3 linked regions of the Eleftheria terrae genome follow. The protein of the gene in region 1 binds, or shares a complex with, the protein of each later gene. Links are inferred from orthologs where the notes say so. Each region holds a gene or a part of one and is shown on either strand. Other genes may lie near its edges. The genes, in order: tsaD, tsaE and tsaB.

Evidence for each region.
Region 2: the proteins of tsaD (region 1) and tsaE are in contact, whole or in part, in a crystal structure (PDB 6N9A), measured with the Thermotoga maritima proteins. The link is inferred for Eleftheria terrae from one-to-one orthologs. Residues at the interface, in WP_004082750.1 of Thermotoga maritima: Cys10, Asp11, Arg49, His50, Leu82, Gly84, Gly135, Gly136, Glu154, Thr155, Leu156, Asp157, Asp158, Ser159, Glu162, Asp165, Lys166, Arg169, Leu170, Tyr175, Lys213, Thr214, Leu217, Tyr218, Gln221, Arg222, Asn324; in WP_004082108.1 of Thermotoga maritima: Leu37, Gly38, Lys46, Lys57, Val59, Lys60, Ser61, Thr63, Phe64, Thr65, Leu66, Met67, Val69, Pro71, Tyr82, Arg83, Leu84, Asp86, Asp88, Phe89, Asp93, Ile128, Asp130, Glu131, Arg134.
Region 3: the proteins of tsaD (region 1) and tsaB are in contact, whole or in part, in a solved structure (PDB 4WQ4), measured with the Escherichia coli proteins. The link is inferred for Eleftheria terrae from one-to-one orthologs.

What each region holds. Positions count from the first base shown.
Region 1 is NZ_CP106951.1:5,151,231-5,160,880, reverse strand. The notes cover bases 2,647-5,554. They hold tsaD (tRNA (adenosine(37)-N6)-threonylcarbamoyltransferase complex transferase subunit TsaD), read right to left. Parts: upstream 4,663-5,554; coding sequence 3,631-4,662; downstream 2,647-3,630. Other genes in these bases: N7L95_RS23175 (DUF2846 domain-containing protein), read left to right, coding at 5,448-5,554; N7L95_RS23180 (hypothetical protein), read left to right, coding at 4,860-5,150; N7L95_RS23190 (Hsp20/alpha crystallin family protein), read left to right, coding at 3,024-3,491; N7L95_RS23195 (branched-chain amino acid ABC transporter substrate-binding protein), read right to left, coding at 2,647-2,880. Also shown: pnp (polyribonucleotide nucleotidyltransferase), read right to left, coding at 1-912; rpsO (30S ribosomal protein S15), read right to left, coding at 1,114-1,383; more of N7L95_RS23195, read right to left, coding at 1,624-2,646; more of N7L95_RS23175, read left to right, coding at 5,555-5,927; lgt (prolipoprotein diacylglyceryl transferase), read right to left, coding at 6,262-7,059; N7L95_RS23165 (LysR family transcriptional regulator), read right to left, coding at 7,082-7,975; ilvD (dihydroxy-acid dehydratase), read left to right, coding at 8,094-9,650.
Region 2 is NZ_CP106952.1:107,181-116,905, reverse strand. The notes cover bases 3,537-6,519. They hold tsaE (tRNA (adenosine(37)-N6)-threonylcarbamoyltransferase complex ATPase subunit type 1 TsaE), read right to left. Parts: upstream 5,274-6,519; coding sequence 4,800-5,273; downstream 3,537-4,799. Other genes in these bases: queG (tRNA epoxyqueuosine(34) reductase QueG), read left to right, coding at 5,268-6,377; N7L95_RS24855 (N-acetylmuramoyl-L-alanine amidase), read right to left, coding at 3,537-4,795. Outside these bases: N7L95_RS24870 (phosphoribulokinase), read left to right, coding at 1-611; tkt (transketolase), read left to right, coding at 627-2,660; N7L95_RS24860 (HAD-IA family hydrolase), read left to right, coding at 2,671-3,393; more of N7L95_RS24855, read right to left, coding at 3,419-3,536; N7L95_RS24840 (DUF4256 domain-containing protein), read left to right, coding at 6,843-7,388; N7L95_RS24830 (oxidoreductase), read right to left, coding at 7,506-9,725. UniProt on the Escherichia coli protein: Required for the formation of a threonylcarbamoyl group on adenosine at position 37 (t(6)A37) in tRNAs that read codons beginning with adenine.
Region 3 is NZ_CP106951.1:4,259,381-4,269,122, forward strand. Bases 4,553-7,552 are described here. They hold tsaB (tRNA (adenosine(37)-N6)-threonylcarbamoyltransferase complex dimerization subunit type 1 TsaB), read right to left. Parts: upstream 6,473-7,552; coding sequence 5,633-6,472; downstream 4,553-5,632. Other genes in these bases: N7L95_RS19075 (uracil-DNA glycosylase), read right to left, coding at 4,553-5,166; rimI (ribosomal protein S18-alanine N-acetyltransferase), read right to left, coding at 5,163-5,636; dacB (D-alanyl-D-alanine carboxypeptidase/D-alanyl-D-alanine endopeptidase), read left to right, coding at 6,471-7,552. In the rest of the region: N7L95_RS19050 (VanZ family protein), read right to left, coding at 1-422; N7L95_RS19055 (CopD family protein), read right to left, coding at 436-867; hemB (porphobilinogen synthase), read left to right, coding at 1,151-2,152; N7L95_RS19065 (magnesium transporter CorA family protein), read left to right, coding at 2,162-3,280; N7L95_RS19070 (DUF1853 family protein), read right to left, coding at 3,292-4,269; more of N7L95_RS19075, read right to left, coding at 4,291-4,552; more of dacB, read left to right, coding at 7,553-7,976; N7L95_RS19095 (SemiSWEET transporter), read left to right, coding at 7,973-8,269; N7L95_RS19100 (SGNH/GDSL hydrolase family protein), read right to left, coding at 8,282-9,220; N7L95_RS19105 (L-threonylcarbamoyladenylate synthase), read right to left, coding at 9,272-9,742. UniProt on the Escherichia coli protein: Required for the formation of a threonylcarbamoyl group on adenosine at position 37 (t(6)A37) in tRNAs that read codons beginning with adenine.

The sequences.
Region 1 (9,650 bases):
CTCGATCTCGAACAGCAGGCCCTCGACCTTCACTTCGTCGAACTCGGCGCCTTCGGCCTTCAGCGCTTCCTTCACCGCGGCATAGGCGTCGCGGGTGGCCTGGGTGCGGGCCTGCTTGGAGCGGATTTGGTAGGCGGCGCGCAGCTTCTCTTCGGCCAGGCCATTCACCTTGGCGATGAAGGCTTCGTCCTTCGCCGGGGGCTGCCAGTCCCACTCGGGCTTGCCGGCTTCGCGCACCAGCTCATGGATGGCGTTGATGGCGATCTTGCCCTGCTCGTGGCCGAACACCACGGCGCCCAGCATGACGTCCTCCGGCAGCTGGTCGGCTTCGGACTCGACCATCAGCACGGCGGCTTCGGTGCCGGCCACCACCAGGTCCATGCGCGAGGTGGTCTGCTGCGTCTTGCTCGGGTTGAGCACGTACTCGCCGTTGATGTAGCCCACTCGCGCGGCGCCGATGGGGCCATTGAACGGGATGCCGGAGATCGACAGCGCAGCGCTGCTGGCGATCATGGCGGCGATGTCGGCATCGACCTCGGGGTTCAGCGACAGCACGTGGATGACGAGCTGCACTTCGTTGAAGAAGCCTTCGGGAAACAGCGGGCGGATCGGACGGTCGATCAGGCGCGAGGTCAGGGTTTCCAGCTCGCTGGGGCGGCCTTCACGCTTGAAGAAGCTGCCCGGGATCTTGCCGGCGGCATAGGTCTTCTCGATGTAGTCGACCGTCAGCGGGAAGAAGTCCTGGCCCGGCTTCGGGTTCTTGGCGGCGACGACGGTGGCCAGCACCACGGTGTCGTCGATGTCCACCAGCACTGCGCCGGTGGCCTGGCGAGCGATTTCGCCGGTTTCCATGCGGACCGTGTTCTGGCCCCATTGGAAGGTCTTCGTGACTTTGTTGAACAGACTGCTCATGAGTGTCTCCAGTGATACTTGCGCGTTGTGGCAGCGCATTTGGCCTGGAGTCGCCCGCCGTAGCGCGGATGCCATTCCAGCGGGACTGCCGGTGCGGCAACCCCCCTGGAATGACACAGCAACGCTTTACGTCGGCACGGCTCCAAAAACAAAGAGCCTGTACTGGCAATCCCAGACAGGCTCTCTTTCATTGTCGGCAGCTTACTTGCGCAGGCCCAGCTTCTGGATCAGCGCGGTGTAGCGGTCGGCGTCCTTACCCTTCAGGTAAGCCAGCAGGCGCTTGCGACGGTTCACCATCTTCAGCAGGCCGCGGCGGCCATGGTGATCCTTGGCATGCAGCTTGAAGTGGGGGGTCAGCTCGTTGATGCGGGCGGTCAGCAGAGCGACCTGCACTTCGGGAGAGCCGGTGTCGGCAGCGCCACGGGCGTTGGCCTTGATGATGTCGGCCTTGTTCATTTCTGCAACGGACATTTTTACTCGATTCCTTGAATGGAAACCGCTGCCCGGAACAGAGCCTGCGGTTTCGTTTTCACTTGCGGTCGCGGGTGAAACCAACTCGCGCCGTGCGTTTCCTGCCTGGCCGGCCCGGGCCTTGAGGCACCAGGCAGGCACTCCCCTGAACGGGCAGCCTTCGGGCAGGAAGCCGGGATTATACGGCAAGCCGTGGACCGCTTGCCCACCAGCGTGGCACCGGCGGCGCAGCCCGCTGCGTCACGGCCGCGTCATGCGGCAGCTGGTGGGCTGCTCGGTGGCCTCCGGCGTGAGATAGCGCATGGTCTTGAAGCCGTAGCCGGAGCCTTCGTTGTCGAAGCGCGCGCCGTCGCCGCCGGCGCGCTGCATCTGGCTGACGTAGAGCGGCTGGATGAACTGATGGTCGGCCGCCCGCATGCGCCCGGCATGGAAGCCGCCCAGGCTGCGACCGTCGTAGGCGGCCCCCTCCATCGCGCGGGCCACCTTGGCCGGCTCGGCACTGCCGGCCTTCTGCATGGACTGCACCAGCAGCTCCACCATGGCCTGCATGCGCGCGTGCACATAGTCGTCGGCCGGTTGCGGGAAACGCTGGCGGAAGCTGGCATAGAAGGCGTCGGAGCTGGGCGTGCCGACATTGGGATGCCACTCGGCCACCGCCAGGACCTTGCCGACCCCGGCATCGCCGATGGCCGCCGGCGCACCGAGGGCATTGCCGTAGAAGGTATAGAACTTCGCATCGAGGCCCGCCTCGCGCGCCGCGCGGATCAGCAGCGTCAGGTCGTTGCCCCAGTTGCCGGTGACCACGGCTTGCGCGCCGGCCGCCTTCATCTTGGCGGCATAGGGCAGGAAGTCCTTGATGCGGCCCAGCGGGTGCAGCTCCTGCCCCACCACCTCGATGTCGGGGCGGCGGGCCGCCAGCATCTCGCGGCTCTTGCGCACCACATGCTGGCCGAAGCTGTAGTCCTGGCCGATCAGGTAGACGCGATGCACGCCACGGTCGGCCGCCAGCACATCCATCAGCGCTGCCAGTCGCATGTCGGCATGGGCGTCGAAGCGGAAATGCCAGAAGCTGCATTTCTCGTTGGTCAACGCCGGGTCCACCGCGGAGTAGTTCAGGAACAGCGCCTGGCGCTGTGGCTCGCGCTGGTTGTGCTTGTTGACCGCGTCGAGCAGTGCCGCGGCAGTGGCCGAGCTGTTGCCCTGCAGGACAAAGCCGGCGCCCTGGTCCACCGCCGCGCGGAACATCGACAAGGCTTCCTCGGTGTTGCCCTTGCTGTCGAGCCGCAGCAGCTCCAGCTTGCGGGCGCCGCCGGGCAGCTTCACGCCGCCGCGGGCGTTGACCCGCTCCACCGCCCAGGCGATGTTGCGGTGCACCGCCTCGCCGGCGTTCGCGAAGCTGCCGGACAGGCCTTCGACCAGGGCCAGCTTGATGGTCGGCGCCGGCGCCTGGGCGCAGGCCGCCGTGCCGAGCAGGGCCGCAGCGAGCACAGCGACCATGCGGCGTGCACTTTGCACGCCGCGTGTGGAGAGGACAGCAGGATGGAAGGAAGTGCGCATCTTGAAAAGAAAAAAGCCGCACTCAATTCCTGCGGCATGGGGCTGCAGACTGCGCAGCGACCGCAACGATTGTAGGAGTTCCGATGTTCGTGATGCCCATTGCCCGTACCGCCCGCAGCACCGCCCTGCGCCCCGATGTGCTGCGTGCCGTCGACCGCCTGCTGCACGACGGCTTGCAAGCCCGCGGCCAGGCGACCGAAGAGCACCGCGCCGAAGCGAGTCGCGCGCCGGCGCTCGACATCGTGGAGACCGCCACCGCCTATCTCGTCACCGCCGACCTGCCTGGCGTGACGCGCGAAGACATCCAGCTGTCGGTGGAAGGCCGCCGCGTACAGCTGCTGGCGGAGGCCAAGGCGGCCTCCGCTGCGCCGGACGCCGAGGCACCGCGCATGCTCTACCGCGAGCGCGCACCCGCCCGCTATGCGCGCAGCTTCACCCTGCCGGCGGCGGTGGACCAGGCCGGGGCCCAGGCCCGCTTCGACAACGGCGTGCTGAGGTTGACGCTGCCGAAGCAGGCCGCCGCCCAGCGCGTGCAGATCCGGGTGAACTGAGCCCGCGTGAACTGAGCCGCATCGGGACGCCAGGCTGATGGCGTTGCGGCCCTGGTGCGGCCGCGTCGAACCCGGAGCCGCCGGGCGGCGTGGCGAGAGGCGCCCCTGAAAGCACCCCTTGTCCCGATGCACGCCGCAGTCAGACCGAGGCGAGGTCCCAGCGGGGCTTGACGTCGAAGGCGTAGTCGCAGCGGGCCTGGGCGCGGCCGGCCTGCAGCCGCATGGCGCCGGCCAGCGCGATCATCGCGCCGTTGTCGGTGCACAGGGCCAGCTCCGGATAGTGCACCCGCACGCCACGACGACGGCAGGCCTCGTCGAGCTGGCTGCGCAGGGACCGGTTGGCGCCGACACCACCCGCCACCACCAGACGCTTGAGTCCGGTCTGCTTGAGCGCCTTGAGCGACTTCTTCAGCAACACCTCGACGATGGCGGCCTGGGTCGAGGCAGCCAGATGAGCCCGGTCCTGCTCACACACGTTGCTGCCGAGCTTGCGCACCTGGGTCCAGACGGCCGTCTTCAGGCCCGCGAAGGAAAAATCGAGGTTGCCACTGTGCAGCAGGGGCCGCGGCAGCTCGAAGGCGGCCGGGTCCCCGAACTCGGCCAGGCGCGCCAGCTGAGGGCCGCCCGGATAGCCGAGGCCCAACAGCTTGGCCGATTTGTCGAAGGCCTCGCCGGCGGCATCGTCGATCGTCTCGCCGAGCAGTTCGTATTGCCCCACGCCATCCACCCGCATCAGCTGCGTGTGCCCTCCAGAGACGAGCAGGGCCACGAAGGGAAACTCCGGCGGATCCGTCGACAGGAAGGGCGACAACAGATGCCCTTCCAAATGGTGCACTCCCAGCACCGGCTTGCCCAGGGCGGCACCCAGCGCACAGGCTGCCCCCGCGCCGACAAGCAGCGCGCCCGCCAGGCCCGGGCCACGCGTGTAGGCCACCACGTCGACCTCCGCCAGGCTGCGCCCGCTGTCCTGCAAGACCTGCCGCGCCAGCGGCAGCACCCGCCGGATGTGGTCGCGTGAGGCGAGCTCGGGCACCACCCCTCCATAGGCCTGGTGCATCTCGATCTGGCTGTGCAGGGCATGCGACAGCAGGCGAGGCACGGCAGAGCCGACGTTCTGTACCAGCGCTACGCCGGTTTCGTCGCAAGACGATTCAATCCCGATCACCAACATGGGACAAAGTGTAGCGGCAGCGACAAAGTCATTCGCCGGCGCTCCTCGACCATCCTTTCGCAGCCTTTTGTCACGCCTGGACACGCGCGATCCGCGTCTGATGTGAGGAATGTCACTTAGGGTGCCGGACCGGCAAGTTAGTCTCGCCCCCCGTCGCACTGTGCACAGTGCCTTCCCGACCAGAGAGCCCAGGGACCATGAAGGAATACAAACTGTCCGGCTGGCCCGAGTTGCCGAGCGCTTACCAGCGCACGGCTTACCAGCGCATGCTGCACCAGATGTCGCACGGCTTCGTGCCGCTGGCGCAGCTGGTGCGCGCCAGCGGGCTGGGCAAGGACTCGGTGAAGGCCTTCCTGTTGCAGTTGGGCAACCGCGGCGTGCTGATGGAGCGGGAACGCGTGATGGCCCCCCTGCTTCTCACCCTGGCCAGCCGTTCGCTGGACTGGCTCAAGCGAACGTTCAAGTGCCAAATGCCGCGCCGCAGCTGAGCCAGCGTCGCAGCATCGATCTCGCCCTTCGCCGGCGTGGGCCGCTGGCTACCACGCCATACCGGTCTCGGTGCGGATGGCACTCTCAGCCCAGCCGGCATGAAGCGACACTGGATCGCTTAGCACAGATCCACGCGAACGCCCGTGAGGCATGTCGCGTTGCAGCCTCCATCACCGCGTCTTGTCGCCTCCCTTTCACACCAAGGCGAGGGATTGATACAAATACTTACCAATGAAAAACTCCACCTCCTTGTAGCGACAGCCCGCCGGGCCGTCAACGAGAGTCGGAGTATCGAAATGAGAGTTGGAGCCATCAAAGCGGCGCTTGCCGCAGTCACCATCGCTGTTCTGTCCGGGTGTGCCACTCTGCCGGCACCCGAGGTGATGAAGGCGGAAGTCGCTTCGTACCAGCTGCCCAAGCTGCCGCAGGAAGGCCAGGCGATCGTCTACGTCGTGCGCCCTTCGGGCCTCGGCACGCTGATCCGCTTCAACGTCTTCGTGGACGATCAGGAGACCGACTCGGAGATGGGATACACCCGTGGCTCCCAGTTCATCTACTTCAATCTGAAGCCGGGCACGCACCGCATCTACTCGAAGGCGGAGAACTGGGCCGAGGCGGAAGTCACCGCAAACGCGGGTGACATCATCTTCCTGCAACAGGAACCCGCGATGGGTATCGTGATGGCGCGCAACAACCTCTTCGCACTGCCGGACTACCAAGGTAAGTACCATGTCAAGACCCTGACGCTCGGCACGATTCACAAGACCGACAAGTGATGCGCGCGAGCCGCTTGCAGCGACTGCGGGCGGCGCGCGCCGACACTCCTGAGGAGAATGCTGGCACCTCTCGCCGGACCGTTCCTGTTGCGCAGCTGTACACCGGCAATCGACAGGATGCCGAGCTGATCTTGCTCTCGCATCCGCGCTAGCGGTACCGGACCGACGGGAACGCTGGCTCCCGGCACGGAGCAACATCGCCCGAATCAGATGGCCCGGGTCTTGCTTTGAATGCTGGCCCTCTGCGTTGGGCGATTGCTCCTTATCTCCTCAGGGCTCCGGCCCTTCTCGGTCTTCGCACCTTCGCGTGGCAAAGACCGTTTTTTTTGGGGCGTCAGCGCGCCCGGCGGCCGGCCCACCACCAGATCAGTGCACCAGCAAGCATCATCGGCACGCTCAGCCATTGGCCCATGCTCAATCCCAGTGCAAGCAGGTTGAGGAAACGGTCGGGCTCGCGGAAGTACTCGGCGATGAAGCGGAAGGTGCCGTAGCCAAACAGGAAGGCGCCGGAGACCTGGCCAGTAGCGCGCGGCTTGCGGGCATAGAGCCACAACAGGACAAAAAGCAACAGGCCTTCCATGCCGAATTGGTACAGCGGCGAGGGATGGCGGGGATCGTTGGTGCCCGACTGGGGGAAGACCATGGCCCACGGCAGGTCCGGGTCGGCCGGCCGGCCCCACAGCTCCCCGTTGATGAAGTTGCCGATGCGACCCGAGGCGAGGCCGGTCGGCACGCAAGGCGCGATCAGGTCGGTCACTTCGAAGAAGCGGCGCTGGCGCGTGCGGGCGAACACCGCCATCGCCACCAGCACGCCCAGCAGGCCGCCGTGGAAGGCCATGCCGCCCTCCCACACCTTGAAGATTTCCAGTGGCTGCGTCAGGTAGAACACCGGCTTGTAGAAGAGCACGTAACCCAGCCGCCCGCCCAGCACGACGCCGAGCACACCGTAGAACAGCAGGTCTTCGATGTCGCGGCGGCTCCAGCCGGCCTGCGCCCATTGCGGCTGCTTGACACGCAGCGAACCGAGCCACAGGAAGAGCCCGAAGGCAACGAGGTAGGTCAGGCCGTACCAGTGGATGGCGAGCGGGCCGAGCTTGACGGCGATGGGGTCGAACTGGGGATGCACCAGCATCAGCGGGTCCTTGTGGTTGGGCTCATGGCGCGACGATCTGCGCCTGCACATGGTCGACGAAGCGATCCACCACCGGATGGTGCTGCGGCGCCCAGAGCAGGCTGGTTTCACAGGCCAGGCCGCTCGTCGGCAGCGGACGATAGACCACTCCGGGGCGCTGCAACCGGGTCACCGAGGCCGGCACCCACGCCACCCCCATGCCGGCCGACACGAGGTTGACGATGGTTTGCATCTGGTTCGCTTCCTGGCCGATGTGCGGCGCCCATTGATGGGCGCTGTACAGCGAAAGCACCGCATCATAAAGGGAGGGCGCGATGCCGCGCGGGAAGATCACCAGCGGTTCCGCCAGCACCGCAGACAGCGCCGGTGCCTCGCCTTCGGCCAGCACATGGTCGCTTGGCAGGGCCAGCACGAGCGGCTCGCGCAACACCACCTGCGACTCGAAGCCGGCCACGCCGCTGGCCCCCGGCGCATGCAGCACGAAGCCGGCGTCGATCTCGCCGGCCGCGAAGGCGGCCAGCTGCACATCCAGCGTCGCCTCCTGAAGGGCGAGCTCGACGCCGGGCCAGGCCTCCCGGAAGCTTTTGAGCCAGTGCGGCAGCGGGCCGTAGCCGATGGTGGACACAAAGGCCAGCCGCAGCCGGCCCAGCCCGCCCTGCGCGGCGGCACGCGCCAGCGGCCCCAGCCGATCGGCGTCAGCCAGCAGTCGCCGCGCCTCGGGCAGCAGCACCGCCCCGGCCGCACTCAGTGCGACCGAGCGGCGGGTGCGCCGGAACAGCTCCACGCCCAGCAAGGCCTCGAGCTGGCGGATGGCCATGGTCAGGGGCGGCTGCGTCATGTGAAGGCGGGCAGCGGCGCGGCCGAAGTGCAGTTCCTCGGCCACCGCAACGAATTGCCTGAGCTGCCTCAGTTCCACGGGCGCCCTTTCATATATCCGATGAATCAATCACAGCTGAAAGATATATTGGAGCAGAGAGAACCGTCGCCGCATACTGTGGGGCTCCAGACCCCCACGAATCCCCGAAGAGGACGCCATGAGCATCAACCGCCGCTCCAAGAACATCACCGAGGGCGTGGCGCGCGCGCCCAACCGCTCGATGTACTACGCGCTCGGCTACCAGGCCGAGGACTTTCGCAAGCCGATGATCGGCGTGGCCAACGGCCACTCGACCATCACGCCCTGCAACTCGGGCCTGCAGCGGCTGGCCGACGCGGCGGTGGCCGGCATCGAGGAGGCCGGCGGCAACGCGCAGATCTTCGGCACGCCGACCATCAGCGACGGCATGGCGATGGGCACGGAAGGCATGAAGTACTCGCTGGTCTCGCGCGAGGTGATCTCCGACTGCATCGAGACCTGCGTGCAGGGCCAGTGGATGGACGGCGTGCTGGTGGTCGGCGGCTGCGACAAGAACATGCCGGGCGGGCTGATGGGCATCCTGCGCGCCAACGTGCCGGCCATCTACGTCTACGGTGGCACCATCCTGCCGGGCCACTACAAGGGCCAGGACCTGAACATCGTCAGCGTCTTCGAGGCGGTCGGCCAGTTCTCGGCCGGCAAGATGAGCGAGGAAGACTTCTGCGAGATCGAGCGCCGCGCCATCCCCGGCAGCGGCTCCTGCGGCGGCATGTACACCGCCAACACGATGAGCTCGGCCTTCGAGGCGCTGGGCATGAGCCTGCCCTACTCCTCCACCATGGCCAACCCGCACGAGGAAAAGGCCAACTCGGCGAAGGAATCGGCCCGCGTGCTGGTGGAGGCCGTGCGGCAGGACCTCAAGCCGCGCGACATCGTCACCCGCAAGGCCATCGAGAACGCGGTGGCGGTGATCCTGGCCACGGGCGGCTCCACCAACGCAGTGCTGCACTTCCTGGCCATCGCACATGCCGCGGAGGTGGAGTGGACCATCGACGACTTCGAGCGCATGCGCAAGAAGGTGCCGGTGCTGTGCGACCTGAAGCCGTCCGGCAAGTACCTGGCGGTCGACCTGCACCGGGCCGGTGGCATTCCCCAGGTGATGAAGGTGCTGCTGAAGGCCGGGCTCCTGCATGGCGACTGCATCACCATCACCGGCAAGACGGTGGCGGAGAACCTGGCCGACGTGCCGGACGAGCCGCGCGCGGACCAGGATGTCATTCGGCCCATCTCGCAGGCGCTCTATCCCGAAGGCCACCTGGCCATCCTGCGCGGCAACCTCGCCACCGAGGGCGCGGTGGCCAAGATCACCGGCTTGAAGAACCCGGTGATCACCGGCCCGGCACGGGTCTTCGACGATGAGCAGTCGGCCCTGGCCGCCATCATGGCCAAGCAGATCCAGGCCGGCGACGTGATGGTGCTGCGCTACCTGGGCCCCAAGGGTGGCCCCGGCATGCCGGAGATGCTGGCGCCCACCGGCGCGCTGATCGGCCAGGGGCTGGGCGAGTCGGTCGGCCTGATCACCGATGGTCGCTTCTCCGGCGGCACCTGGGGCATGGTGGTGGGGCATGTGGCGCCGGAAGCGGCGGCGGGCGGCACCATCGCCCTGGTGCAGGAGGGGGACTCCATCACCATCGACGCGCACCAGCTGCTGCTGCAGCTCAACGTGTCCGACGAG
Region 2 (9,725 bases), on another replicon or contig:
CAGGCCGCTGCCGGACGCGCCACTACCTGCACAACAGCGACGAGGCGGCCCGCCATGGCCAGGACGTCGGCACCTTCACGCCCTGGCAGGACACGCCGGTGGACACCGACCTGCTGTTCTACGAAGGCCTGCACGGCTGCGTGCGCACCGCGCAGGTGGACCTGGCACGCCATGCGGACCTGAAGATCGGCGTGGTGCCCATCATCAACCTCGAGTGGATCCAGAAGATCCACCGCGACACCCATGAACGCGGCTACTCGAAGGAAGCGGTGGCCGACACCATCCTGCGGCGCATGTACGACTACGTGCACTACATCTGCCCGCAGTTTGCCGAGACCGACATCAACTTCCAGCGGGTGCCGGTGGTGGACACCTCCAACCCCTTCATCGCCCGCGACATTCCGACCGCCGGCGAGAGCATGACGGTGATCCGCTTCCGCAATCCGCGCGGCATCGACTTCCCGTATCTGCTGTCGATGATCGGTGACTCCTTCATGTCGCGGGCCAACACCATCGTCGTGCCGGGCGGCCGCATGGATCTCGCGATGCAACTGATCCTGACCCCGATGATCCTGCGCCTGGTCGAGATCGGCCGCGCGCAACACGCCTGAGGCAAGGAGAACGCCATGCATCCCGACCACCCCGACGACACCGACCGCCAGATGGCCAACGCACTGCGCGCACTGGCGATGGACGCGGTGCAACAGGCCCGCAGTGGCCATCCCGGCGCGCCCATGGGCATGGCGGAGATGGCGGTGGCGCTGTGGGGCCGCCACCTGCGGCACGACCCGGCCGACCCGCAATGGCCCGACCGCGACCGGTTCGTGCTGTCCAACGGCCATGCGTCCATGCTGCTGTATGCCCTGCTGCACCTCAGCGGCTACGACCTGCCGATGCAGGAGCTGCGGCGCTTCCGCCAGCTGCACAGCCTGACGCCCGGACACCCCGAGGTGGGCCACACGCCCGGCGTGGAGACCACCACCGGGCCGCTGGGCCAGGGCCTGGCCAACGCGGTCGGCATGGCCCTGGCCGAGAAGCTGCTGGCCGATGAGTTCAATCGCGAAGGCCACGCGGTGGTGGACCACCGCACCTTCGCATTCGTGGGCGACGGCTGCCTGATGGAGGGCATCAGCCATGAGGCCTGCTCGCTGGCTGCCGCCTGGCGGCTGCGCAAGCTGGTGGTGCTGTACGACGACAACGGCATCTCGATCGACGGCCCGGTCGGCCCCTGGTTCCCGGACGACACGCCGGCGCGCTTTCGCGCCTATGGCTGGCAGGTGCTCGGACCGATTGACGGCCATGACGTGGCGGCGGTCGATGCGGCGCTGCGGCAGGCGACGGCGCCGGACAGCGAGCGGCCAACGCTCATCGTCTGCCGCACCGAGATCGGCCGCGGCTCGCCGCACCGGGCCGGCAGCGCGAAGGCACATGGCGAAGCGCTGGGCGAAGCCGAGGTGCAGCTGACGCGCGAGGCCATCGGCTGGCCGCATCCGCCGTTTCACATCCCGCCGCCGGTCTATGCCGCCTGGGACGCCCGGGCGCGCGGCGCAGCATGGCGGCAGCACTGGCATGCCCGGCTGGCAGCCTACCGCGACGCCCACCCCCGGCTGGCCACGGAATTCGAGCGCCGTCTGCGCGGCGAACTGCCCGGCGACTTCCAGGAAACGCTGCTGCCCCTGCTGGCCGGTTTCGGCGCCAGCACCGAGGCGGTGGCCACCCGCCGGGCCTCGCAGCAGGTGCTGGCGGCGCTCGCCCATGCACTGCCGGAGCTGCTGGGCGGCTCGGCCGACCTCACCGGCTCGACGCTCACCGACTTTCCCCGCTGCGGCGCGGTGGCCGGCGACCGGCCGGGCGGGCGGCACATTCACTACGGCGTGCGCGAATTCGGCATGGCCGCCGTGATGAACGGCCTGGCGCTGCATGGCGGCTGGCTGCCGTATGGCGGCACCTTCCTCACCTTCAGCGACTACAGCCGCAATGCCCTGCGCATGGCGGCACTCATGCGCTGCCGGGTGGTGCATGTGCTGACGCACGACTCCATCGGCCTGGGCGAGGACGGGCCGACGCACCAGCCCGTCGAGCATGCGGCCAGCTTGCGGCTGATTCCCGGGCTGGATGTCTGGCGTCCCTGCGACACCGCAGAGACCGCGGTGGCCTGGAGCAGCGCGGTGCAGCGGCCGGGACCCAGTGCCCTGCTGCTGTCGCGCCAGGTGTTGCCGGCGCAGCGTCGCAATGCGGAGCAGGTCACCGCCATTCAGCAGGGTGCCTACGTGCTCAGCGACCGGCCACAGGCGCTGGCCGTGCTGCTGGCCACCGGCTCGGAGGTGGGGCTCGCGGTGCAGGCCCAGGGACTGCTCGATGCGCGTGGCGTGCCGGTGCGCATTGTCTCCATGCCCTGCAGCAGCGTGTTCGACCGCCAGCCCGACGAGTGGCAAGCGCAGGTGCTGCCGCCGGGCCTGCCCCGCTTTGGCGTCGAGGCCGGCGTGACGCGGTGGTGGAGCCAGTACGGCTGCGTGGCGGCGCTGGGGCTGGATGGCTATGGCGCCTCCGCGCCGGCCGCGGAGCTGTCGCGCCACTTCGGGCTCACCGCCGAGCGGCTGGCCGAACACGTGGTGCTGCACCTCGACGCCCTGCAGCGCGCACTGCCGGCCGCCGGCTGAGGCGCCGGCCGTGCTGCGCGCGCTCATCTGGGACATTGACGGCACGGTGGCCGAGACCGAGCGGGATGGCCACCGCGTGGCCTTCAACCTCGCCTTCGAGTCGATGGGCCTGCCATGGCGCTGGAGCGAATCCGACTATGGCCGGCTGCTGCAGGTGGCCGGTGGTTACGAGCGCCTGCTGCACGACCTGGCCCAGCGGCCGGACGCCCCGCCGCCGGGAGCCGCGCGCGAACGGCTGGCCGGCGAACTGCACCGTCGCAAGAACCGCTTCCACCTCGAGCGGCTCGCGGGTGCCGGCCTGCCGCTGCGGCCGGGTGTCCGGGCGCTGATGGAGGAGGGCCGCAGCCTGGGCGTGGCCCAGGCGATCGCCACCACCAGTGGCCGGGCCAATGTGGAGGCCCTGCTGCGCCCCGCGCTGGGAGCCGGCTGGCCGGGCCGCTTCGCCGCGGTGGTGTGTGCCGAAGACGCGCCTCGCAAGAAGCCCGACCCCCAGGCCTACCGGCTGGCCTTGCAGCGGCTGGGCTGCCGGCCCGTCGAGGCGGTGGCGCTGGAAGACTCGCCAAACGGGCTGGCCGCGGCCCGGGCCGCCGGCATCGCCACCGTCATCACGCGCAGCGCCTACTTCGCGGCCGGCCCGTTCGACGGTGCGCTGCGGGTCTGCGACGACCTGTGCACGCCGCAGCCTGTCACGCTGGCACGGCTGGGCGAGTGGCTGCGCGAAGGGGGAGCGTGAGGGTCGGCCGGCCGCCGCTGCGCCGTCAGAGCTGCCGGTTGCGGGCCAGCGGCGGGTTCTTGGCGAAGTAGCGCCGGATGCCGGTCATGATGGCATCCACCAGTTCTTCCTGGTAGTCGGCGCTCTTGAGCTTGGACTCTTCCTCGGGATTGGAGATGAAGGCGGTTTCCACCAGGATCGAGGGAATGTCGGGGGCCTTCAGCACCGCGAAGCCGGCCTGCTCGACCCGCGACTTGTGCAGCTTGCCGACCTTGCCGATCTGGCCCAGCACCTCGCTGCCGACACGCAGGCTGTCATTGATCTGGGCGGTGGTGGACATGTCGAGCAGGGCCCGCATCACATGGCTGTCGGCATGCTTCACGTTGACGCCGCCCACCAGGTCGGCCGCGTTTTCCTTCTGCGCGATCCAGCGCGCGGCGGTGCTGGTGGCCCCGCGCTCGGACAGCGCGAAGACCGAGGCGCCGCGCGCCTGCGGCGTGATGAAGGCATCGGCGTGCACCGAGATGAACAGGTCGGCCTGCACCCGGCGGGCCTTGTCCACCCGCTGGTTCAACGGCACGAAGAAGTCCGAGTCGCGGGTCATCAGGGCCCGCATGTTGGGCTCGGCGTTGATGCGCTCGCGCAGCTTGCGCGCGATCTGCAGCACCACGTCCTTCTCCTTCAGCCCGCTGGGCCCGATGGCCCCCGGGTCCTCGCCGCCATGGCCGGGATCCAGCGCCACGATGACTAGGCGGTCGATCTTCTTCTTTTCCTTCGCGTCCAGCTCGGCCTTGCGCGTACCGGGGCCCGGGGGCGCCGCCGGCCCGGCGGCCGGTGACTCGGGCGGGGCCGAGGCCGCTGCCACCGGCGGCGGGGCGGCCGGCGGCTTGCTGTTGTTGCCCTTGCTGCGGTCGATGAACTCGCCGAGCGCGTCGTTGATGGCCGCCTGGGCCTGTCGCTCCGCCTTTTCCTTGTCGCGGATCAGCGCCAGCAACGGATCGGGCTCCACGGTGGGGTGGAGGTCGAACACCAGCCGGTGCTGGTAGTGGGCCACCGGTGCCAGGGTGAACATCTGCGGCAGTGCGGCCTGCTTCAGGTCGATGACCAGCCGCACCACGCGGGGCTGGTTCTGGCCGACCCGCACGCCGGCGATGTAGGGATCATCCGCCCGCACCTTGCCGACGATCTCGCGCAAGGCCGGGCTCAGCTCCAGGCCCTCGATGTCGATCACCATGCGGTCGGGGTTGCCCACCACGAAGTGCTTGGCCTGCAGCGGCGTGTCGCTTTCCAGGGTCACGCGGGTGTATTCGTCGGCAGGCCACACCCGCACCGCCACGATGCTGGCGCCGAAGGCGAGGCGGGGGGCGGTGAGCAGCAGCACCAGGCTGCCGGCATGTCGAAGGAGTTCGCGCCGCTGTGTCATGGGGTCATGCAGCCAGCAAGGCCTGGCCGAGGGGGGTGTGGGCAGTGAGGGTCACTTCGCGTTGGTCATCCGGCGCCGTGGCAAGTTCCATGCGCAGGTCGGCGACCGGCAGCAGGCCACCGGCGCGCTCGGCCCATTCCACCAGCTTGAGGCCGGGGCTGGCGAGGACATCGCGAAAGCCGGCGTCCTCCCATTCGCGGGGGTCGTCGAAGCGGTAGAAGTCGAAATGCCAGGCCGGCAGGCCAGGCAGCTCGTAGGGCTCCATCACCGCGTAGGTGGGGCTCTTGATGCGGCCGGTGACGCCCAGGGCGCGCAGCAGGTGGCGCACGAAGGTCGTCTTGCCGGCGCCCAGGGGGCCCTGCAGTTCGATGAAGGCAGTGCGCAGTTCGGGCCGCCGGGCGAGGCCTTGCGCAAAGGCGGCACAGGCGGCCTCGTCGGCCCAGTGCAGGCGGCGGCTTTCTAGAATCGGGGGATGCATCAATCCAAGGTCGTCGATCACGCCGCCCTGCTGGCCGAGGTCGGACAGTGGGCGCGTGAGCTGGGATTTTCACAGATCGGCGTCGCGGGCGTCGACCTGGCCAGTGCCGAGGCCGGCCTGCTGGCCTGGCTCGCCGAAGGATTTCACGGATCGATGGCCTATATGGAGGCGCACGGCCTGAAACGGGCGCGGCCGGCGGAGCTGGTGCCCGGCACGGTGAGCGTGATCACCGCCCGCATGGACTACCTGCCGCGCGGCACGCCGCCCGGCTGGCAGGCGGTGGAGTTCGACCGGCTGCGGCGACCCGAAGCGGCCACCGTGTCGCTCTATGCCCGCGGGCGCGACTACCACAAGGTGATGCGCCAGCGCTTGCAGAAGCTGGCCGACCGCATGGCCGAGCGGCTGGGGCCCTTCGGCCACCGCGTCTTCACCGATTCGGCACCGGTGCTGGAGGCCGAGCTGGCCAGCCGCAGCGGGCAGGGCTGGCGCGGCAAGCACACCCTGGTGCTGCACCGGGAGGCGGGCTCGATGTTCTTCCTCGGCGAGATCTACCTCGACCTTGCGCTGCCGCCGAGCGCTCCCGAGAGCGCGCATTGCGGCTCCTGCAGCGCCTGCCTGCAGGCCTGCCCCACCGGCGCCATCGTGGCGCCGCACCGGCTGGATGCCCGGCGCTGCATCTCCTATTTGACGATCGAGCATGCCGGGCCGATTCCGCCGGAGCTGCGGCCGCTGATGGGCAACCGCATCTATGGTTGCGACGACTGCCAGCTCGCCTGCCCTTGGAACAAGTACGCCCAGCGTGCCTCTCTGCCGGACTTCGACGCCCGCGCGCCGCTGACCGATCCCCCCCTGCTAACCCTGTGGGCGTGGAGCGAAGCCGATTTCCTGCGCTACACCGAAGGCAGCCCGATCCGCCGCATCGGCCATGAACGCTGGCGCCGCAACCTGGCGGTGGCGATGGGCAACGCGCTGCGCGCCGGGCCGCAGCCGGCGATGGAGCAGGCCCTGCGCGAGGCACTGGCAGCGGCCAGCCCGCTGCTGGCGGAGCACATCGAGTGGGCGCTGCGGCAAGGCGGACCGGACGCCGGGAGCCGGAACCCCTGAACGGCCGCCAGGGGCGCCCTTCGGGGAAGGCCCCCTCCTGCGCACCCCCCACAGGCTGGACGTGCAACGCTCGGCACGAGAACCGCTCCGCGAGGGCGCGGGTGGGGCTGGTGGACGCCGATGACCCGCCTTCCTCCCTCCCCCGGGCCAGAGCGTACGGGACCGGCCCCGGCCCCAGTCCCCGCTGCCCCGGCAAGGCACGGCGACCCCAGGCGATCGCAGGATGGCAGGTTCGGAGAGGCGGCGCCGGACGGCCGGCGATATAAATGGGGCCGCAACAAGCCGGGGCGGCCCCGCGATCGGGGAGGGCCGACGGTGGGTCGGTGCCTGCCCGGCCGCAAGGGGCGCTCGCCCGTGACCCAGGCCGGCGCTGCCGCCCGGACCGGCCAGTTGCGCCACCGGAGGTGCCAGCCGTCGCGGCCCTGGCGCCTGTCTTGCAACTCAACACCAGCTGGCTCCAAGAACATGAAGGCACAAGAACGCAGCGAACTGCTCCAGGCATTGAAGGCGCGGTTCGAGAAGAACATGCAGCGCCACCACGGCATCGCGTGGGCGGACGTCCAGGCCCGGCTCGAAGGCAGCGCCGATGCACTGAAGTCGCTCCTGGCCATGGAGCAGACCGGCGGCGAGCCGGACGTGATCGGCAGGGACCCGCAGACCCAGCGCCTCACCTTCTGCGATTGCTCGCGGGAAAGCCCGAGCGGCCGCAGGAGCCTCTGCTACGACCGTGCCGCGCTGGACGCACGCAAGGAGCACAAGCCCGAGGGCAGCGCGATCGAGATGGCGGCCGACATGGGCATCGAGGTGCTCACGGAAGACCAGTACCGGGCGCTGCAGGCACTTGGCGAGTTCGACACGAAGACCTCCAGCTGGATCCGGACGCCGCCGGAGCTCCGTTCACAGGGCGGGGCGCTCTTCGGCGACCGCCGCTATGGCAGGGTGTTCGTGTATCACAACGGCGTGCAGTCCTACTATGCCGCACGCGGCTTCCGCGGCCTGCTTCTTGTGTGAGCAGGCGCCGGCAGTGAAGGGTCCTGGCGGGCCGCGCCGGGGGCGCTGCCGTGGGTCGGCGCCGGGCCAGGCCGGCGCTGGAGCACGGCGCTTCCCGCCCCGTGCTCGCAGCGGCGTTCAGGCGGTCTTCATCGCCGCCAGGTAGGGCGCCAGCCGGCGCCCCATTTCCTCACCCAGCGCCTGCAGGCCGCTCATTGGCCGGATCATCACCTCGAAGTCGACGATCTTGCCGTCCTCGTCGAAGCGGATCATGTCAATGCCCTTGAGCTGCTTGCCTTGCACGGTGGCGCTGAACTCGAGCACCACGCTCTGGCCGTCCGCATCGATGAACTCACGGTGGTAGGCAAAGTCCTCGAAGACCTGGATGACGGTGCCCAGGATCAGCTGCACCGCCTGGGCGCCCGGGTAGGGCGTGTGGGCCATTGGCGAGCGGAACACCGCACGGGGGTGCAGCAGCTCCGGCAAGCCGGACATCCGGCCCTGCTGCACCATGGCATGCCAGGCCTGCAGCGACTGCGCGGCCTTCGGAGCAAGCCGCGGTGCCGGCATGGATGATGGCGCCGGCTCTGCGGCCTGCGGCGCATCCGGGTCAAAGCGCAGCGCGAGCTCGGTCCCCTGGCCGATCGCCCGCTTGGCGTCGAGCTCCATCGCCCGGTCGGCACCGCCGATGAGGTGGACACGGCAGCCGGCGGCCTCCAGCCCGGCCTGCAGCTCCCGCTGCGGCTCCTGGCCGGCGCAGACGATCACCTGGTCCACCGGCAAGGTGAGGTCGCGGCCGTCCACCGTGATGTGCAGGCCTTCGTCGTCCACCTTGCGGTAGCTGACCCCGGGGATCATCTCCACGCCCCGCTGCTTCAGCGAGGCGCGGTGGATCCAGCCCGTCGTCTTGCCCAGGCCGTCACCCACCTTGCTGGTCTTGCGCTGCAACAGCCAGATCTTGCGAGGCGCCGGTGGCCGCTGCGCCGGCTTCAGGCCGCCGCGTGCGGTGCCGCTGCGGTCCACGCCCCATTCATCGAAGAACCGGGCGGCGTCCAGGCTGGGCGACACACCCTCGTGCAGCAGGTACTCGGCCACGTCGAAGCCGATGCCGCCCGCGCCGATGATGGCCACCTTGGCGCCCACCGGCTGCTGGGCCCGCAACACGTCCAGGTAGCCCAGCACCTTGGGATGGTCCACGCCCTCGAACTGCAGCGTGCGCGGCGTCACCCCGGTGGCCAGCACGACGTGGCGGAAGCCGGCCTCGACCAGGTCGGTGGCGCTGACGGCCTGCCCCAGGCGCAACTGCACGCCGGTGATTTCGAGCTGCCGCCGGAAGTAGCGCAGCGTCTCGTGGAACTCCTCTTTGCCGGGCACCTGCTTGGCGATGTTGAACTGGCCGCCGATCTCGTCGGCGGCGTCGAACAGCGTGACGTCGAAGCCGCGGCGTGCCGCGGTGGTGGCGAACGCCAGCCCCGCCGGGCCAGCCCCGACCACCGCGATGGACTCGCGCCGCGGCGCGGGCGACGCGACCAGCAGCGTTTCATGGCAGGCACGCGGGTTCACCAGGCAGGAGGTGACCTTGCCCGCGAAGGTGTGGTCGAGGCAGGCCTGGTTGCAGCCGATGCAGGTGTTGATCTCGTCCGCCCGGCCGGCCGCCGCCTTGGCGACGAAGTCCGGGTCGGCAAGGAAGGGCCGCGCCATCGACACCATGTCCGCCATGCCGTCGGCCAGCACCTGCTCGGCGACCTCGGGCGTGTTGATGCGGTTGGTGGCCACCAGCGGAATGCCGACCTTGCCCTTCAGCTGCTGCGTCACCCAGGCGAAGGCCGCCCGAGGCACCTTGGTGGCGATGGTGGGGATGCGTGCCTCGTGCCAGCCGATGCCGGTGTTGAGCAGCGTCACGCCTGCGCCTTCCAGTGCCTGCGCGAGGCGGACCACCTCGTCCACCGTGGAGCCGCCTTCCACCAGGTCCAGCATCGAAAGCCGGAAGATGATGATGAAGTGGGGCCCGACCCGCGCCCGGGTGCGACGCACGATCTCCAGCGGGAAGCGGATGCGGTGCTCGTAGCTGCCGCCCCATTCGTCGCTGCGCTGGTTGGTTTGCTCGGCGATGAACTCGTTGATCAGGTAGCCCTCAGAGCCCATGATCTCCACGCCGTCGTAGCCGGCGCCCTGAGCCAGCGCCGCGGCATTGGCGAAATCCTCGATGGTCTGCTCGACCTCGGAAGAGGTGAGGGCATGGGGGCGGAACTGGTTGATGGGCGCCTTCAGGGCGCTGGGCGCCACCAGCTGCGGGTGGTAGGCATAGCGGCCGAAGTGCAGGATCTGCATGCAGATCTTCCCGCCGGCCTCGTGCAC
Region 3 (9,742 bases), 890 kb from region 1 along the record:
TGCCAGCGGCCCATCCAGCCCAGCGCTGCCAGCAGCAGCACGAACAGTGCGCCGGCCAGCGTGCCGAGGGTGTTCAGGCCCCAGTCGACGTTCGACGGCACGCGCGAAGGCAGGTAGTTCTGCAGCACCTCGAGCGTGCCGGAGAGCAGCGCACCCAGCGCCGTCGCCAGCAGCACCGCGGCGACCCGGTGGGCACCGCTGCGCAGCAGGGCGCCGCACAGCAGCCCGCCCAGCGGCATGTAGCCGAGCAGGTTGGAGACCAGGTCGAAGGTGGTCCACCAGCGCGGCCACGGCAAAGTGATGAAGGCCCACGGACTGACGCCCGGCACCTGCCAGTCGGTGAAGGGGTAGAGGCTCGCGTAGGCCACCAGCGCCGCATAGGCGGAGGCCAGGGGAACGAGCGAACTCCGGTGGCGCGCCATCCGCGGGGCGGCTTCAGAAGGGCTTGACCACCACCAGCACCACCGCGAGCAGCAGGCCCAGCACCGGTGCTTCGTTGAACCAGCGGAACCAGGTGTGGCTGCGGCGGTTGCTCAGCTGCTCGAACTCGCGCAGCAGGCGGCGGCAGTAGTGGTGGTAGCCGACCAGTGCCACGACGATGGCCAGCTTGGCGTGCAGCCAGCCATTGCCGCTGCCCCCGCGGCCGATGCCGTAGTAGAGCCACAGCCACAGGCCGAAGCCCAGCGCGGGTACCATCAGCAGGCTCATGAAGCGGTAGAGCTTGTGGGCCATCAGCAGCAGGCGTTCACGCTCGGCATGGCTGTCGGGCGGCACCATCGCCAGGTTCACGAAGATGCGCGGCAGGTAGAACAGGCCGGCGAACCAGCTGGCCACGAAGACGATGTGCAGGGCTTTGATCCAGAGCATCGGCGGATGATAGCCAGCACCGCGAAGGCCGGTGGCCACAGCCCGATGCCAGGCCCAAAAGAAAGAGCCCCAGTCCGGGGACTGGGGCTGCAAAGCCTTAACGCTGTCATCACGGTAAGGCACCTGCTCAGGGAGGAAAAGCAGGGAATGAACGTCATGCGACGTATCATTCACATGTAACTTTACCAGAACACAGCTGTCATTTCACTGACACGTACCCGCGCCTGAGGCATGGAAAACGCTAGTTTTTGGTGTTTCGGCAACCGTAACAGGAAAAACGTCCTTGAGCTTTCCCGTCTCTTTCCCCTCTGCACGCCCGCGGCGCCTGCGTCGTGACGACCACACCCGCCGCCTCGTGCGCGAGCACCGGCTGTCGGCCGATGACCTGATCTACCCGGTGTTCGTCATCGACGGTCATTCACAAGTGCAGGAAGTCGTGTCCATGCCCGGCGTGCAGCGCATGAGCCTCGACCGGCTGTATCCGGTGGCCGAAGAGTGCGTGGCGCTGGGCATCCCGGTGCTGGCCTTGTTCCCCGCCATCGAGCCCTCGCTGAAGACCGAGGACGGCCGCGAGGCCTACAACCCCGAGGGCCTGATCCCCCGCGCGGTGCGCGAGCTCAAGCGGCGCTTTCCCTCGCTCGGCATCCTGACCGACGTGGCGCTCGACCCCTACACCAGCCACGGCCAGGACGGGCTGCTCGACGAGACTGGCTACATCCTCAACGACGAGACCGTGGCGGTGCTGACCCGCCAGGCGCTCGCGCATGACGAGGCGGGCGTGGACATCGTCGCGCCGAGCGACATGATGGACGGGCGCATCGGCGCAATCCGCCAGGCGCTGGAGGCGCGCGGCTCGGTGCACACCCGCATCATGGCCTACAGCGCCAAGTATGCGAGCGCCTTCTACGGCCCCTTCCGCGATGCGGTGGGCACGCGCGGCGCGCTGGGCAAGAGCGACAAGAAGGTCTACCAGATGGACCCGGGCAACTCCGACGAGGCGCTGCGCGAGGTGGCGATGGACATCGCCGAAGGCGCGGACATGGTGATGGTCAAGCCCGGCATGCCCTACCTCGACATCGTGCGCCGCGTGAAGGACGAGTTCCGCGTGCCGACCTTCGCCTACCAGGTGAGCGGCGAGTACGCCATGCTGAAGGCCGCCGCGGCCAATGGCTGGCTGGACCACGACGCGGTGATGATGGAGTCGCTGCTGGCCTTCAAGCGCGCTGGCGCCGACGGGGTGCTGACCTATTTCGCGATCGAGGCGGCCCGCGTCCTGCGCCGCTAAGATCCGCCGATGCGCGTCTTTCATGTCGGTGCCCGCTTCACCGAGCTGCCGGGGCTGCCCGCGCAGCCGCCGGAGCAGGGCTACCTGTGGATCGGTACCTCCCGCGAGGAGTTCGAGCTCGACATCGGGCCCATCCAGTCCTTCCTGCAGCAGTGGGCGGGCGGTGCGCTGGTGGACCTGCACATCTCCGACCTGCTGAACCGGCAGCTGCCCTCGCACTTCGACTACACCTCCTGGTACGACCTGCTGGTGTTCCGCCGGCTGGCGGCCGGCAGCGTCTCCAGTGCGCTGCCGGCCGCCGATGAGCAGCCCGGCTCGCTGGCCGGTGCGCAGCAGGTGCTGCAGGCCATCGACACGAGCGCGGTGGGCTTTGCGGTGTTCGACCGCCTGCTGCTCACCGTGCACCCCGGTGCCTGCCAGGTGTGGGACAGCTTCATCAGCCGGCTGGCGCAGATGGGCCAGGCCGGCGGCAACGGTGCGCCGGCCGATGGCCGCGGCGCCTCGGCCCGCCTGCCCACCAGCCCGGACGACCAGATGCTGCGCATGGTCAACCAGATGGTGGACAGCTACCTCGAGCTGCGCCGGCTGCTGACGAAGCAGCTGGGCTTGCTGCAGCGGGCGCTGCTCGACCCGCGCGGGCGCTTTCGCAGCTGGCAGGTGCTGCTGGACTGGCGCAATGCGCTGCACCTGCTGGAGGACATCTGCGAAGACCAGCGCAGCGCGGCGCTGGAATGGATCGACACCTTCGAGGAGCGACCGGCCCCCGGCGACAGCAGCAGCCGCCGCGAGCGCGACCTGCTGCGGGTGCGCTCGCGCGACGTGGTCGAGCACATCGAGCGGGTGCTGGGCCATGTGCGGCGGCTGGAGAGCTCCGCCGAAGGCGCGGTGCAGATCCATTTCTCGGCGCAAAGCAACCGCACCAACGAGATCATGCGCACGCTGACGGTGCTGACGGCCATCTTCCTGCCGCTCAACCTGATCACCGGCATCTTCGGCATGAACTTCGACTTCCTGCCGCTGATCCACAGCAGCTCCGGCTTCTGGGCCGCCGCCATCATCATGCTGCTGGTCGGCGCGGGCCTGGGCCTCTTCTTCTGGCGCAAGCGCTACCTGGGCACGCACGGCTGAAGCCGGTGCGCTCAGGCCTCGGGCCAGCCGTCGGGCACCACGAACCAGCGGTCGGCCTCGCGGCGCAGGTCGATGCCGGGCTGCAGGCGGGCCAGCAACTGCGCGCTGGGCCAGCGGCGCGCACCTGCCGGTGGCGCGCCGGACCACAGGCTGGCCACCATGTCGGGCAGTGCTTCGCGGGGGAGGGTCGGGACGGCTGCCGTCACCTCGGCCGGCGCCATCCAGCGGGCGCGGGGCAGCAGCAGGTAGTCGCCGGCCGGCAGCGCGTCGAGGTCCCGCCAGGGCAGCCAGCGGCCCTGCAGATGGTCCGGTGCCAGCAGGGCGCAGCGTGCCACCGGGCGGTCGTGGCGGTAGAACATCCAGCCGCGGGTGTAGGCCTGCGGCTGCCAGGCCACGTCTTGCCAGGGCGGTGGCGCAGGGTGGGCCAGCTGGCGCTCGAACAGCTTGTGCAGCTTGGACGGCAGGGTTTCTGCCCGGTCGGGGCCGATGAAGTCGGCGGCACCGGCCTCCTCGCCGGTGGCGGTGCAGAGGAAGAACTTGACCGCCAGTTCCCAGTGCAGGGCCTGGCCGTCACGGCTGTGCAGCAGGAAATCGATCTCGCCCAGGGTGGTGTGGTCCAGCCCCGGCAGGCTGCCGGGCGGATGGCGCAGCGGCAGGTTGGCCGCCACCAGCCGGTGGGTCGGGCCGTGGAGGAGGTAGAACTCCAGCAGCCGCTCCGCGTAGCGGCCGAGTGGCAGCCGCCGCGGTGCGGCTCCGGGGGTGGCGGGCAGGGCGCGTTCGGCAAGAAAGCGATGCAGGGCCTGCGGCTGTTGCCGCAGCTGCTGCAGCCAGTGGGCGATCTCGGCCTGCTGCCGGGCGTCGAAGCCTTGCACCGGGGCGCTGAAGCGGCCGTCGGTCAGCAGGGGCGGTGACAGCAGCAACCAGTGCAGGTCAGCCAGTGCGGCCGGGTCGCCACTGCTGCCGCTGGGCGGGCTGCTGCTGCCGGACATCGGCCGCCGTCTTTGCGGGCTTCAGCCCGCGCTGGCTGCGGCCGCGGTGTCGGCGGCCAGGCACAGGTCTTCCCAGGCCTTGGCCTTGTCCGGCAGGTTGCGCAGCAGATACGCCGGGTGGTAGGTGACGATCACCGGCACGCCGTGGTAGCGATGCACCCGGCCGCGCAGCCGGCCGATCGGCTCCCCGGTGCGCAGCAGCGACTGCACCGCGAAGCGGCCCATTGCCACGATGATCTTGGGCTGCACCAGCTCCACCTGGCGCTGCAGGAAAGGCTCGCACTGGGCGACTTCCTCCGGCTCCGGGTTGCGGTTGTGTGGCGGCCGGCATTTCAGCACGTTGGCGATGAACACCTGGTGGGTCGACGGCGCCTCGCTGCGGGTCAGCGCCAGCGACCGCAGCATGTTGTCGAGCAGCTTGCCGGCCTGGCCGACGAAGGGCTCGCCCTTCAGGTCTTCCTGCTCGCCGGGCGCTTCGCCGACGATCATCCAGTCGGCCTGCTCATGGCCGACGCCGAACACCGTGTTGCGCCGGCCATTGCACAGCTTGCAGGCCTGGCAGCCGGCCACGGCCTCGCGCAGGGCCGGCCAGTCCATCTGCTCGACGCCGGTGGGGCGGCGCGCGTGCACCGCCACCGGGGCCACGGAGGCCGGGTCGGCGGTGGTCCGCGGTGGCACCTGCGGCGGCTCCTGGGTCGGCGTCTGCCGGGCCGCGGCCGGTGCCGCCGGGATGGCGGGGGCGGCGGCCTGCCGCGGCTGCGCCGGCGCCTCGGCCGGCGCGGCTTCGACAGCCGGTGCCTGCGGATGGCCTTCGTCGGCCGGGCCGGCGTCGCGCGGTTCCCAGGGCAGCACGCCGATTTCCTTCAGCATGGCCAGCTGTCTCGGGTCCCAGCTCATAGCGTCAGACTCATCACGATGGCATCCTCGCGGCGCCCTTCGCAGGCGGGGTAGTAGCCCTTGCGCTGGCCCACCGTGCGAAAGCCGTAGCGGTCATAGAGGGCTCGTGCGCGGGCATTGGAGACGCGCACCTCGAGCCACAGCTGGCGGGCGCCGCTGTCGCGGGCCATGCCCTGCAGCGTGTCGAGCAGGTGCAGCGCATGGCCACGGCGCTGGTGCGCCGGCGCCACGGTGAGGTTGAGCAGGTGCATCTCCTCGAAGCCCGGCATGGCGACGAAATAGCCCAGCAGCACGCCGTCGGCGCTGTAGAGCAGCCGCGCCAGGTAGCCGGCATGCAGGGAGTCGACGAAGTTGCCGCGCGTCCAGGGGAATTCATAAGCCTGGTGTTCGACCGCCAGCACCGCGGTGAGCGAGCTCACCGTCATCGGCATCAGCTGCGGCGCATCGCAGGGGCGGGCCAGCGAGCTCATGCCGGCCCCCGCGCGGCAGCCTGGGCCAGCGCTTCGCGTTCTGCGGTGGTTTGCGCCACCTTGTCGCGGATGTACAGCGGCAGCGCCAGGGCAGCATCGACGGCCTCGCCGCGCTGCCAGGCGGCCTGGGCCAGCTGCAGCAGGGCGGCCGCGTCGGGCCGAGCGGCAGGCTGCAGGCGCAGGCCGGTGGCCGCCAGTGCCTCGCGGTGCGGCTCCACCGCGCTGCCGGCCAGGCAGTCGCCGCCGTGGTCGGCCACTGCCTGGGCGAGTGCGGCGGCACTGTAGAGCGCCGGCGCCTGCAGGGTGTGCCAGGCGTGGCCGTCCCAGCGGTAGCGGGCGGCGTAGATCTCGTTCATGCGGGCGTCCTGGGCGGCCCAGACATCGTCGCCGCCGCCGTCGCGGCGCGCCGCTTCGGCCACGATCAGCAGCGTGTCGACCGGCACGACCGGCTTGCCGGCACCGAAGGCCAGGCCCTGCGCCACGGCGCAGGCGGTGCGCAAGCCGGTGAAGGCGCCCGGCCCGCGGCCGAACGCGATGGCGTCGAGTTGCTGCAGCGTCAGGCCGGCGTCGGCCAGCAAGGACAGGATGGCCGGCAGCAGTTGCGCCGACGCCTGGGCGCCGCCGGCGTCTTCGCGCACCCACGGGCGGCCGTTCACCAGCACGCCGAGGTGCACGGTGTCGGTGGCGGTTTCCAGGGCCAGCAGGGCGGGGGTGGGGGTGAGCACGAACAGGAAGCCGGGCCAGGCCGGAACAACAACACAGGCAGGCAGTTTAGCGGGGCCGTGGCGCAGCGGCGGGCCGCCGGGCCGCAGCGCGTATCGGGATAATGGCGCCATGCACTTGTGTCGCTGCTGGCCCGCCTGGCTGTGCGGGGGAATCGTCCCGGTCTTCTTCCTGTCCTGCAGCCTGGCCTGGGGCGGCACCTTGCCGCCCGCGCCGCTGCCGGCGGCCGTCGATGCTGCGCTGGCGCGCGCCAAGGTGCCGCGCGAGGCGCTGGCGGCCGAAGTCATCGAGGTGGGCGCGGCGCTGCCGCGGCTGGCCTGGCGGGAGCGGGCCGGCGTGCAGCCGGCCTCGCTGATGAAGCTGGTGACGACCTATGCCGCGCTGGAGCTGCTGGGGCCGGCCTACACCTGGAGCACGCCGGTGTACGCCGACGGCGTGGTGCAGGACGGCGTGCTGCAGGGCGACCTGCATCTGCAGGGCCTGGGCGACCCGACGCTGGTGATGGAGCGGCTCTGGGCCCTGCTGCGCCGGGTGCAGCAGCTGGGCATCCAGGAGGTGCGCGGCGACATCGTGCTGGACCACATTGCCTTCGATGCGATCGGCTCCGATCCAGCCGCCTTCGACGGCGATCCGCTGCGGCCCTACAACGTGGCGCCCGATGCGCTGCTGATCAACTTCAAGGCCTTGAGCCTGGACTTCGTGCCGGACCCGGCCCGCGGCGTGGCACGCATTGCCGCCGACCCGCCACTGGCCGGGGTGTCGATCGACACGATGGTGCCACTCGACCACACCGCGCCCTGCAGCGACTGGCAGGCCGCGCTGAAGGCCGAGCTGGGCGGGCGTGAACGCCTGCTGTTCCGCGGCGCCTATCCGCTGGCCTGCGGCGAGAAGAGCTGGTCGCTGGCGTATGCCGATCCGGCCAGCTTCAATGCCCGCGCCGTCGAAGCGATGTGGCGCGGCCTGGGCGGGCGGCTGGGCGGCGGGGTGCGCGAGGGCGTGGCGCCGCCGGCGGCCAAGCCGCTGCATGTGGCGGTGTCGCCGCCGCTCGGCCAGGTGGTGCGCGACATCAACAAGTTCAGCAACAACACCATGGCCCGGCAGCTCTACCTGACCCTGGGCCTGGTGGCGCAGGGCGTCGGCTCGCTGGAAACGGCCGAGGTGGCCGTGCGCCAGTGGGCGGTGGCGAAATGGGGCGAGGCGCCGGAGCTGGTGCTCGACAACGGCGCCGGCCTGTCGCGCGAAGGCCGGCTGAGCGCGCAGTTCCTGGCCCGCCTGCTGCAGTCCGCCTGGGCCAGCCCGGTGATGCCGGAGCTGCTGGCTTCGCTGCCGATCGCGGGCGTCGACGGCACGCTCAAGCGCTTTGCGGCGGCGCCCGGCCGGGCGCACCTGAAGACCGGCACCTTGCGCGATGTGGTCGGCGTGGCCGGCTATGTGCTGGCGGCCAGCGGCCGGCGCTACGTGGTGGTGGCGGTCATCAACCATCCCGAGGCGGCCGCCGCGCGGCCGGTGCTCGAGGCGCTGGTCGACTGGGCGGCACGGGATGAGGCGACCGGTACCGCCTTGCCGTCTTCTCCCGATCCTTCTTCCCCCCCGCTCAGCACGGAGCGCGCTCCATGACCATCGACGTGACCGACGGACTCGGCTTCCTGGCTGCTGCGTTGACCACGGCCTCCTTCGTGCCGCAGGCCTGGCACACCTTCAGGACGCGCGACGTCAGCGGCATCTCGCTCGGCATGTACAGCGTCTTCACGCTGGGCATCACGATGTGGCTGGTGTACGGGCTGATGATCGGCGAATGGCCGATCATCGCGGCCAATGCCATCACGCTGGCCCTGGCCAGCGCGATCCTGGGGATGAAGATCCGCTACGCAGTGCCGGCCGGCGCCGCGAAGGGGCCGGCCGGGCGCTAGCGCAGGGGCGGGTCAGAACGGGTGCTGGTCCGTTTCTTTGACGGCCTGTTCGCCCAGTGCCTGGTTCATGGCGGGGGTGAGATAACGGTCCTTGGCGAAGATGTAGTCCAAAGTGCGTGGATTTGGATCGACTCCGGCGTTCAGGGTGGCCGTACTGCACGCCTTCGCGGTGGCTACGCTGTCCAGGCAGGCGTTGGTGTCACGATGTTTGAGGTCCTTGTCCTCGACGGCTTTGCTGAGCCGGTTATTGCCGAGCACGAGCACCGTCTTGCGCTGGTTGCCGCTCAGGACGGCGCGCAGGCCGTCGTTGAAGGCGGTGCTGAGTTCCTGCAGCTGGGTGCGTGCCGTCGGGTTCGTCGCAGCGGCGGCGCCGGCTTCGGGCGTCTGGCCCTGGTTGAAGACGTCCATCACCACCACCCGGGCGCCCTTGTCGTTCCAGTTCTTGACCAACTGGCCCAGGGCATCGCCGCGGCGCGTCGCCTCGTTCTTGAGCGCCGCCAGGTCGCCACCGGCGATCAGGTCCTGGTACAGCTGCCACACATCGTTGGCGCCCACCTGCAGCAGGACCAGGTCCTTGTCCTGCACCCCGCCAGCGACGTCCGCCTGCACGCCGACATCGGCCACCTTCGCACCTTCCTTGGCCAGCGCGCGGGCCCGGCCGTCAGCGCCCTTGCACTCCTGGAAGGTGAAGCCGTACTCGCGGGCGACCCACTGGTTCCACAGCGGGTAGACGCTGCAGTCGAACTTGGAATCGCTGGTCAGGCCGTTGATGGTGTACTTCGCGCCGCTGGTCGCGTCGATGTAGCTGTACTCGTCGCCGACCGACAGGATGCGCTGGGGCTTGAAGGGGTCGGACACCTCGCCGCCGCAGGCGGTGAGGGCCGCCACGGCGGCACCGGCCAGAGCGGCGAGTCGAAGGCGGGGCAGCCAGCGGGAAAGGCGCAGGGACATGGAATCTCCGGTGTGAAAGTTGAAAGGCGTCGGCAGCGCAAGCAAGGCCGCTCAGGACGCCGCGGCACGGGCCAGCCGGTCGCGCACACCGTCCCACTCGGGGGACGACGGCGGGCTCTCGACCCAGATGAGTTCGGCGCCCGCGGCGTCGAACTCACGCAGGACAGCAAACAGCTGCTGTGCCGCCTCGGCGGCGTCTGCGGGCATGCGGCGGTACTGCATGCCGCGCGGCGCGCGCACGGTCCGCGAATATAGCGCCAGCTTCGGCGAGCTGTCGCCCAGCACCTGCAGCGCGGTCTGCAGGATGTCGGCGCTCATCAGTCGCAGTTGGGCGCGTGGCGCATAGTGGGCCTCCAGCGTGCCGGGCGCGCGCGGCGCCTGGGCGTCGCGGTCGAGCAGGGGCTCGTTGAGCACCGCCTCGATCTCGGCCCGGCCGATCATGCCCGGACGCAGCAGCACCGGCCGGCCGCGCGAGCAGTCGACAATGGTCGATTCGATGCCGACCTGGCAGGCGCCGCCGTC